One region of the Alicyclobacillus hesperidum subsp. aegles genome, then DNA from elsewhere that is predicted to be linked to it. Evidence: riboswitches for the same ligand, from Rfam matches in the RefSeq annotation. Region 1 holds a riboswitch; the other holds the start of a gene.
What was found. Region 1 has a riboswitch for ZMP and ZTP ahead of QMF38_RS10310 (bifunctional 5,10-methylenetetrahydrofolate dehydrogenase/5,10-methenyltetrahydrofolate cyclohydrolase). Riboswitches for the same ligand answer to the same signal wherever they lie in the genome.
Positions count from the first base shown of each region.

Region 2: it holds a riboswitch for ZMP and ZTP, as region 1 does, so the genes downstream of both, serA (phosphoglycerate dehydrogenase) here and QMF38_RS10310 (bifunctional 5,10-methylenetetrahydrofolate dehydrogenase/5,10-methenyltetrahydrofolate cyclohydrolase) in region 1, are expected to answer to the same signal.

Region 1 is NZ_BSBJ01000049.1:126,623-130,835, forward strand. Features, by position in the region: gene QMF38_RS10300 (ABC transporter permease) at 1-40, shown strand, start outside; gene QMF38_RS10305 (FAD-dependent monooxygenase) at 44-1,180, shown strand; gene QMF38_RS10310 (bifunctional 5,10-methylenetetrahydrofolate dehydrogenase/5,10-methenyltetrahydrofolate cyclohydrolase) at 1,199-2,056, opposite strand; ZMP/ZTP riboswitch at 2,134-2,214, opposite strand; gene QMF38_RS10315 (aminotransferase class I/II-fold pyridoxal phosphate-dependent enzyme) at 2,327-3,487, shown strand; gene QMF38_RS10320 (N-acetyldiaminopimelate deacetylase) at 3,724-4,213, opposite strand, start outside.
Region 2 is NZ_BSBJ01000007.1:137,940-142,152, reverse strand. Features, by position in the region: gene QMF38_RS06180 (ABC transporter substrate-binding protein) at 114-1,784, shown strand; ZMP/ZTP riboswitch at 1,940-2,022, shown strand; gene serA (phosphoglycerate dehydrogenase) at 2,087-3,676, shown strand; gene serC (3-phosphoserine/phosphohydroxythreonine transaminase) at 3,743-4,213, shown strand, end outside.

The sequences.
Region 1 (4,213 bases):
AAAGCTATTTACGGCCCATCAGCAATTGCGGGAGGGGTGAACCTTGACGGCTCGCGTGGCAATTATCGGGGCGGGCATTGCGGGCTTCGCCGCGGGACTTGCGTGTCGGCAGCTTGATGTCGAGTTTCAACTTTTCGATGCAGCCGCAGATCCATTGGCTGGTGGCGCGGCAATCACGCTGTGGCCAAACGCTCTTCGCGCCTTGAGCGAGCTTGGCATGCGCGATTTGGGTAGCGGACTTGCAGCGAACGCCATTACCCACGGGGGAATTGCAACGGAGCGGGGGGCGGTGTTGTACGAGTTGCCGCTTGTTTGGATGCGCAAACAGCATGGATACTTTCCGGTCTGTGTCAGGCGCGATGTTTTGCTGTTTGCCATGTATAAAGCGCTTTTGCGGCCGACAATCGCTCGCGCACGCGTGCAAAGGGTCTTTGCGCAGACAGATGGTGTGATGGTCGAGGGATCGCGCGGCAGGCTCGCCTATGATGCGGCTGTTATCGCGGATGGCATTCATTCGCAAGCCCGACACGATATTTGTCCCGTACAACCGCGGCCGACGCGCTATATGGCATGGCGTGGGATTGCCCAGGGACCTGTGGTCGATCCGGCAACCATGTGGGAGTACTGGGGAGAGGGTGTGCGCTTTGGCTATGCATCCATTTCGCCGCATGCAACCTACTGGTTCGCGACGGTGAATGATCGGCTCCTCGGCGGTCAGGATGCTGGTTGGGACGTTGCGCGGCGGCTTTTCGCTGGTTTCCCGCCGCCCGTGCGCGCATGCATCGCGGCAACGCCGGACGCAGATGTCTTGCGCCACCGTGTGCAGGACCTCCCACCAGGCTGCCCGCTGGCCCAGGGGCGCATCGTGCTCATGGGTGATGCGGCACACGCCATCACGCCGAATCTGGGATTTGGCGGCGCGTTGGCGGTGGAGGACGCTGCGACGTGGTTGCGCGCCGTACGAAATGTCGGTGTCTCCCCGGCAGCGTTTCGCATCTATGCAGCCCAGCGACGAAGGAGGGTTCGCGAGATGGCTTATGTGACACGGCAGTTTGGCGATGTCATGCAGTGGCAAAATCAAGGCATGATCCATATGCGAAACGCCCTGTTCCGAATTGCGGCGCCGATGGCCGGTCGTCTGCTGTGGCGGCGGTTGCTTGGGTCAACTGGCCGACCGTGAAAAAATCTGTGCCATCGTTTATAGCATGCCAGCATCGTGCTGTAGCTTCATGCCATGCATGAGGTTGGCAAAGATCTGCACGGTTGTTACAGTTCCGACGCCGCCAGGCGTGGGTGTGTAGGCCTTGGTCAAGGGCGCCGCTTCGGGAGCGAGATCGCCCTGTACCTCGCCGTCTTCGCCCTGCGAAATGCCGACGTCAACGACAGTCAGGCCTCCGTGAACCATCTCCCCATGCAACAAGCCACCTTTACCGACAGCCACGATGGCGATCTCGCTATTTTGCAAGTGACTTTTGACATCGCGTGTGAATTCGTGACATGCAGCGACGGTTGCACCTTCGGCGATGAGCAGGTGCAACAGCGGCAAGCCAACTGTCTGGCCGCAGCCGACCAGCGTGACGTCGGCACCTTGAAGCTTGTAACCATAGTGCTTCAACAGGCGAATGCAGGCGAGTGGCGTGGCCGGGTACAGGGCGGCCTCCGGCGTGGGTTTGGCAATGGAGTGGCATGGGGAGAGGCCATCGACGTCTTTCAGGGCGTCGATCGCGCTGACGACTCGTTGCACATCGACATCACCAGGCAAGGGCATCTCAATCATGATGCCGTGGACCAGCGGATCGGCGTTCAACGCCTCGATGCGGCGAATGAGCTCATGTGTGTCGCACGTTTGTGGCAAGCGAACAATCTCGAATTCGACGCCAAGGCGCTCTGCCGTGCGCCGCTTTTGTGCAGCATAGACGCTGGACGCGGGATCATCGCCGACGAGCAGCGTAACCAGCTTCGGTTGAATGCCACGAGCTTGCCAAATCGCGGCCTCAGCGGCAACGTCCTCACTGAGCGCCAATGCGACCGGCCGACCAAGTAACTGTTCTGCCATGTCTACCCCTCCTGCAAACGTATCCGCGTTTGTCTATGTTCAGTATGCCTGTATATACGCAAAAGACCGCCTGGGTAACGTTCTGCCCAGGCGGTCGACTGTTTTCGCTGTGCTTCCTCGTGGTGCTCCACGCAAAGCCGCCAGTTACACAGCGCTGTGATTGAAGTTTCGTGTTACGCTATCCACAGTGAATATAACAGCGATCGCGGCGGCCTGCAAGCGCCCCGCACGGCCAGATGCCGGCACAACTGCCGCGAAGGAGGATTTGACGTGGAGTTTCAATCGCGCACACAAGCCATTCAGATTTCGGGGATTCGCAAGTTTTCTGAGCTCGTCGCCAAGTATCCGAATGCCTTGTCGCTGACCATTGGCCAGCCGCACTTGCCAACGCCCGAACACATTCGGATTGCCGCGCAAGAGGCCATCGCAGAGGGCGATACGGGCTATACGCCAAATCGCGGCACACTGGCGTTGCGCGAAGCCGCCGCGGCTTATTATCGCCGTCTCGTAGGTCTCGATTACGATCCCGCAACGGAAATACTCGTCACCGTCGGGGCGACGCACGCGCTTGATGTCGCCATGCGCACGCTTGTGCAGCCGGGCGACGAAGTCATCATTCCCGCACCTGCCTATCCGGGCTATGAGGGTATCGTCAAACTGCTCGGTGCCCGGGTGGTCTACGTCGATACGCGACAAGACGGGCTGTTGCTCACACCAGAAGCGCTGCGGCGGGCTATATCGCCGCGCACGCGGATGGTCATCCTCGCGTCCCCGGTCAACCCGACCGGCGTCGTTTATCCCTTTGAGCGGTTGCAGGCCCTGGCAGAGGTGCTGGCCGACACCAAGGTGTGGGTGATATCGGACGAGATATACTGCGAACTGCAATTTGCCGGCCATCTGCAAAGCGTCGCTTTGCTTCCCGGCATGCGCGAGCGCACCATCGTCATCCACGGCCTGTCCAAATCACACAGTATGACCGGTTGGCGCATTGGCTTCGCGTTTGCACCCGCACACGTGGCCGCGGAGATGGCTAAGGTTGTCCAATATGGCGTCAGTTGTGCGTCCTCCATCAGCCAACGCGCTGCGCTCGCCGCGCTGACCGAAGGGGCTGACGACGCCCGTCCGATGCGCGAGTTGTATCGCAACAATCGCGATCTCGTCGTCGCCGCGTTTACCGCCATGGAGATCCCACTCGTGCGCCCGGACGGTGCGTTTTACGCATTTCCCGCCTTCGCCCTTGCGCTGGGCGACACGTCAGAGAACATCGCACACCGATTGCTCGCCGAGGCAGGTGTCGCCGTCGTTCCAGGCGACGCTTTCAGTCCGTATGGCGAGGGGCATGTCCGCCTTTCGTACGCATGTGATCCCGAAATGCTGCGCGAAGCGCTTCGCCGCATCGAGGCCTTTGTCGCCAAAGAACGCCGGGCGTGACCGCAAAAAAGCCAACCCCTGCGTATGAAACGCGTGGGGTTGGCTCAAGCTAAGCCCGAATTCTGATCCGGTTGGGGGCGAAGCGATGCGATCCAAGTCGAGAAAAACGCAAGTCGCCGTTGGCGCCGTGATTTTTGCCCTACTTGCCATCCTCGTCATGCTGTCGAGCGTGCACCGGTACTTCATCGAACATTGGATGTGAGTGCAACGCCCGCGACGAGTATGCATTCATCGAATCAGCGGTAGCCGCGCTCGCTGAAATACGGGATAAGGACGCGCAGCGCCGTATCGATGCACCGTTCGTCGGGCAGCATTTTTTCATGGTGCAGTCCGTACGGCGTCGACGCGCCCAACCAAAACAAGAAACCGGGAATCTCCTTCAAGAAATACCCAAAGTCCTCGCCGGTCATCGCCGCCGGCACCTCGCGCACGACGGCTAAATCTCGTCTGCTGACAAAGTCCATAAACGATTGCGTCAGTTCCTCATCGTTAAAGACCTGATAATAATTTGCACCGTAGTCGATTTCGGTCGCGCAGCCAAACATTTCACCGATACCCGCCACCAAGGCCTCAATCCGCTGTTTGATGCGTGGCATCGTAGCCGCCGCCAGTGCGCGAATCGTCCCCTCAAGCCGCGCCTTGCCAGCGATGATATTCTGCTTCGTGCCAGACTCGAGGCGGCCAATCGTGATGACCGCCGCATCGAGCGGATCGACATTGCGTGCC
Region 2 (4,213 bases), on a different contig from region 1:
GCTGAATGCTTCCTGTCATAAAGTTTCCGCTGAGTTCCCGCTTCTCGTTCATCGTTGGATAGCCGTGAGAGACGGACCGTTCTACTGGTTTCAATGATTTGGGAGGGATTGTGATGACGGTTACCTGGAAGAAAGGCGTTTCTGCAGTTCTTGCACTTGGGTGTATCAGCGCACTTGCTGGTTGTTCGTCACAACAGTCGGCAGCAGCTTCGGTGGCACCGGTGAAGGCTGCATCGACAGCCGTGAGCCAAGGGCAACCATTGACGATTGTACCAACTCCATCTGGAACGTTTGCGGACAATTTTAATCCGTTTGCGGTCACCAGTGACTACGGTACCTTTGGATTCATCTATGAAACGCTGTTCTACTATGATACGCAGACCGGGAAGATGTGGAGTGTTCTGGGGGATTCCTACAAATGGAGCAATGGCAATAAGACCCTAACCGTCTCGCTCAACCCGAAGGCGAAATGGACAGATGGACAGGCATTTACGTCACAGGATGTAGTTTTCACCTTTGACTTATTGAAGAAGTACTCTTCGGCAGACACCAACGGCGTGTGGACGCAGCTTGCAAGTGTTGCTGCGAAGGGTAGAGATACCGTGGTCTTCACATTTAAACACCCTAATATCCCGTTTGGTCTGGAGTATGTCTTAGGGACGTACATTGTGCCGGAACACATTTGGTCCAAGATCACCGATCCGACAAAAGTAACCGTCACGAAACCGATTGGCACGGGTCCCTATGTTCTCGACACATTCTCTCCACAAGATTACAAGCTGAAGGCGAACGCCAATTACTATCGAGGTAAACCACCTGTTCCAGAGCTCAATTTCCCGTCTTTCAACTCTAATGAAAGTGCGAACCTGGCTATGATTCAAGGCCAAATCGATTGGACCGCCGTGTTCATGCCCGGTATCCAGCAGGCCTACGCCGCAAAAAGTCCGAACAACCATTACTGGTTCCCGCTTGGCGTCACCCTCAATTTGTCCGTTGATTTGAAAAACCCTCTCTTAAGCCAGACCGTCGTTCGGCAAGCCATGAGTATGGCTATCAATCGTAATGTTCTTGCAACCAAAGGCGAATATGGCTATGACAAGCCGGCGGAACCTGATGCCGTTCCCTATAACATGAGCTCTTGGCAAGATCCAAACTTGCCGGCACAGGACAAATCGTTTACGTATAATCCCGCCGGAGCTGTCGCCTTGTTGAAGAAGGCTGGCTATAAGAAGAACGCTCAAGGTATTTTTGTCTCTCCGAGTGGGAAACCGCTCAGCTTTACCCTGATTGTTGTATCCGGGTGGTCGGACGAAGACACGGATGCTGCGCTCATCGCAAACCAGTTAAAGCAGGTCGGTATCCAGGTCAACGTCCACGAGGTCACGGACAGTGCTTACCAAACGCAACTCTCGTCCCATCAATTCCAATTGGCCATCAATGCAGCCTATGGTGGTCCAAATCCATACTATGTGTACCAGGAAAATTACGATCCGCATGGAGACGCCGATTGGATGCAGTTTAACAACCCGGGCGTAAATCAGGCTTTGGAAGATTTCGCTCAGACGACCAACGCGGCTCGTCAGAAACAGGACATCTATAAGGTGGAGCAAATCGTCGCCGAACAATTGCCGACCATTCCATTGATGTATGGCGCGACATGGTATGAATACAACACAAGCAAGTACACGAATTGGCCATCGGCCAGTAACGCGTATATCTCTCCATCAATCTGGAATTACGAGGGTGCCGCTATCACGGTCATGCACCTGCACCCAGTACACTGAGCCCTTTATGGCTATAAGCAGGCCCAAGACGCGGCCTACTTTTTCATGCACGTTGCCCATGTTGAATCCGAGTGGTCCACAGTAGTCTGTATTGTGCGAAAGTGAGCGCATGTGTTATTCTTGATTCATCGTTGCATTGAGAGTACAGATAGACACGGACGTCGCATGACTGGCGGATTGTGGGAATGACCACAGGGGAGTGCGATGTATACAGTTGCCGGCCGCCTGGGCACTTTGACGCGTTCTGCGTAAAAGTCTCAGCGGCCGTTGCTGTACATGCCGGAGTGGTAAGGAGAATTCGAATGACGACGAAAATTCTTGTAACGGATGACATTTCAAGCGCTGGTATTGATGTGTTGTCGACCTTGCCTGATGCCACTGTCGATGTCCAGACGGGACTTTCTCCATCTGAGTTGCTTGTTGCGATTGCAGACGCGGACGCACTCGTCGTCCGCTCGCAGACGACTGTCACAGAGCAGGTGATTGCTGCTGCGAAGCGGTTGAAGGTGATTGGCAGAGCTGGTGTCGGTGTCGACAATATCGATCTCGAGGCTGCCACGCGCCGTGGCATTCTCGTCATTAATGCGCCGGACGGCAACACAATTGCCGCCGCCGAACACACCTTCGCCATGATGATCAGCCTTGCACGCCACATTCCGGCGGCCAATCGGGACTTGCTCGCGGGCAACTGGAATCGAAAAAAGTGGGTGGGCGTCGAACTTCGCGGAAAGACCCTCGCCATTCTTGGAATGGGTCGCATTGGCACGGAAGTGGCAAAGCGTGCCAAGGTCTTTGGCATGACGGTGCTAGGGTACGATCCGTTTTTGACCGAAGATCGGGCACAGAGCCTCGGTGTACAAAAATCGGATCTCGATTCGGCCATTCGAGCAGCCGATTTTATCACAGTCCACACACCGCTAACAAAAGAGACGCACCACATGATCGACGCAGGGAAGATAGCGATGATGAAAGAAGGGGTGCGGATTATCAACTGTGCCCGGGGCGGCATCATCGATGAGCGTGCGTTAGCGGATGCTTTGCGGCTTGGCAAGGTAGCAGGTGCGGCCATTGACGTGTTCGAGAGTGAACCGCTCGCTTTAGATCATCCGTTGCGTCAATGTGAGAATGTAATCCTGACGCCACATCTTGGCGCCTCGACCGTTGAGGCACAGGAAAACGTAGCTATTCAAGTGGCGGAGGAAATTGTCCAGGTTCTTCGCGATGACACCTTCGAACATGCGGTCAATCTCCCGAGTCTAAGCCCGCGACAGAAAGAGCGCTTGGCGCCATATTTGGCTCTTGCGGAGCAACTCGGTTTGTTTGCCGCGCAACTCGCACAAGGAGCGCCGTCGCAGATGACAGTCACATACGCAGGCGATGCGGCTGATCCAGATGGCGGATATTTGACGCGCACGGTACTTAAGGGCTTTTTCGGCTTCCAATACAGCGGTGAAGTGAACTACGTCAACGCTTTGCGCTACGCGGAGGATGCTGGCTTGCGCGTGCAAGAGGTACGTGAGTCGCGCGGGCGCGTGTATACGAATGAGATTTCCATTTCATTTGCCACCGACGCGGGTAGCCACCGTGTCTCTGGCACCCTGTACAGCGAATCTGGGCCGCGCATTGTCGAACTTGACGGCTATCCCATCGACATGCCAATTGAGGGCATCTTGGTCTATACGCGGCATGAAGATAAGCCTGGTATGATCGGGCGCATTGGGACGTTGCTCGGCGATGCACAAATCAATATTGCCGGTATGCAGGTGGGACGTCGCGAAACGGGCGGCGAGGCGGTTATGCTGCTCACTGTGGACAAGAGCGTGCCAAACAACGTGATCGACGAGATTGCTTCCCATGATGGAATCCGCATGGTGCGTGCGATTGAACTGTAAGTCCGATGGCGGTCGATAGACCGGTCGTATCGTGTGGTAAGAACGACAGATAGAGGAGTGGAGTTCGTGAAACGAGCGGACAACTTTAACGCAGGGCCAGCAGCCTTACCGTTGCCGGTACTCGAGCGCATTCAAGCAGAGCTCCCCAATTACAGCGGGACGGGCATGAGCGTCATGGAATTCAGCCATCGTAGCGCGGAGTATGAAGCCATTCACAACGATGCCCAAACACGCCTGCGGCGACTGCTTGGCATCCCTGATGGCTATCAGGTGTTGTTTTTACAAGGCGGCGCGAGCTTGCAATTCGCGATGTTGCCGATGAATTTTCTGAAACCGGGCGAGAAGGCACTATACGTGTTGACCGGATCATGGTCGCAGAAGGCGGCAGATGAAGCCGGGCGCTACGGCGAGTTGCTGATCGACGATTGGGCCAAACAGGGCGGTTATCGGGACATTCCTACATCGATTGCAGGAGATGACCCGTCGTTGCGGTATGTTCATATTACGTCGAACAATACCATTTACGGGACGCAGTGG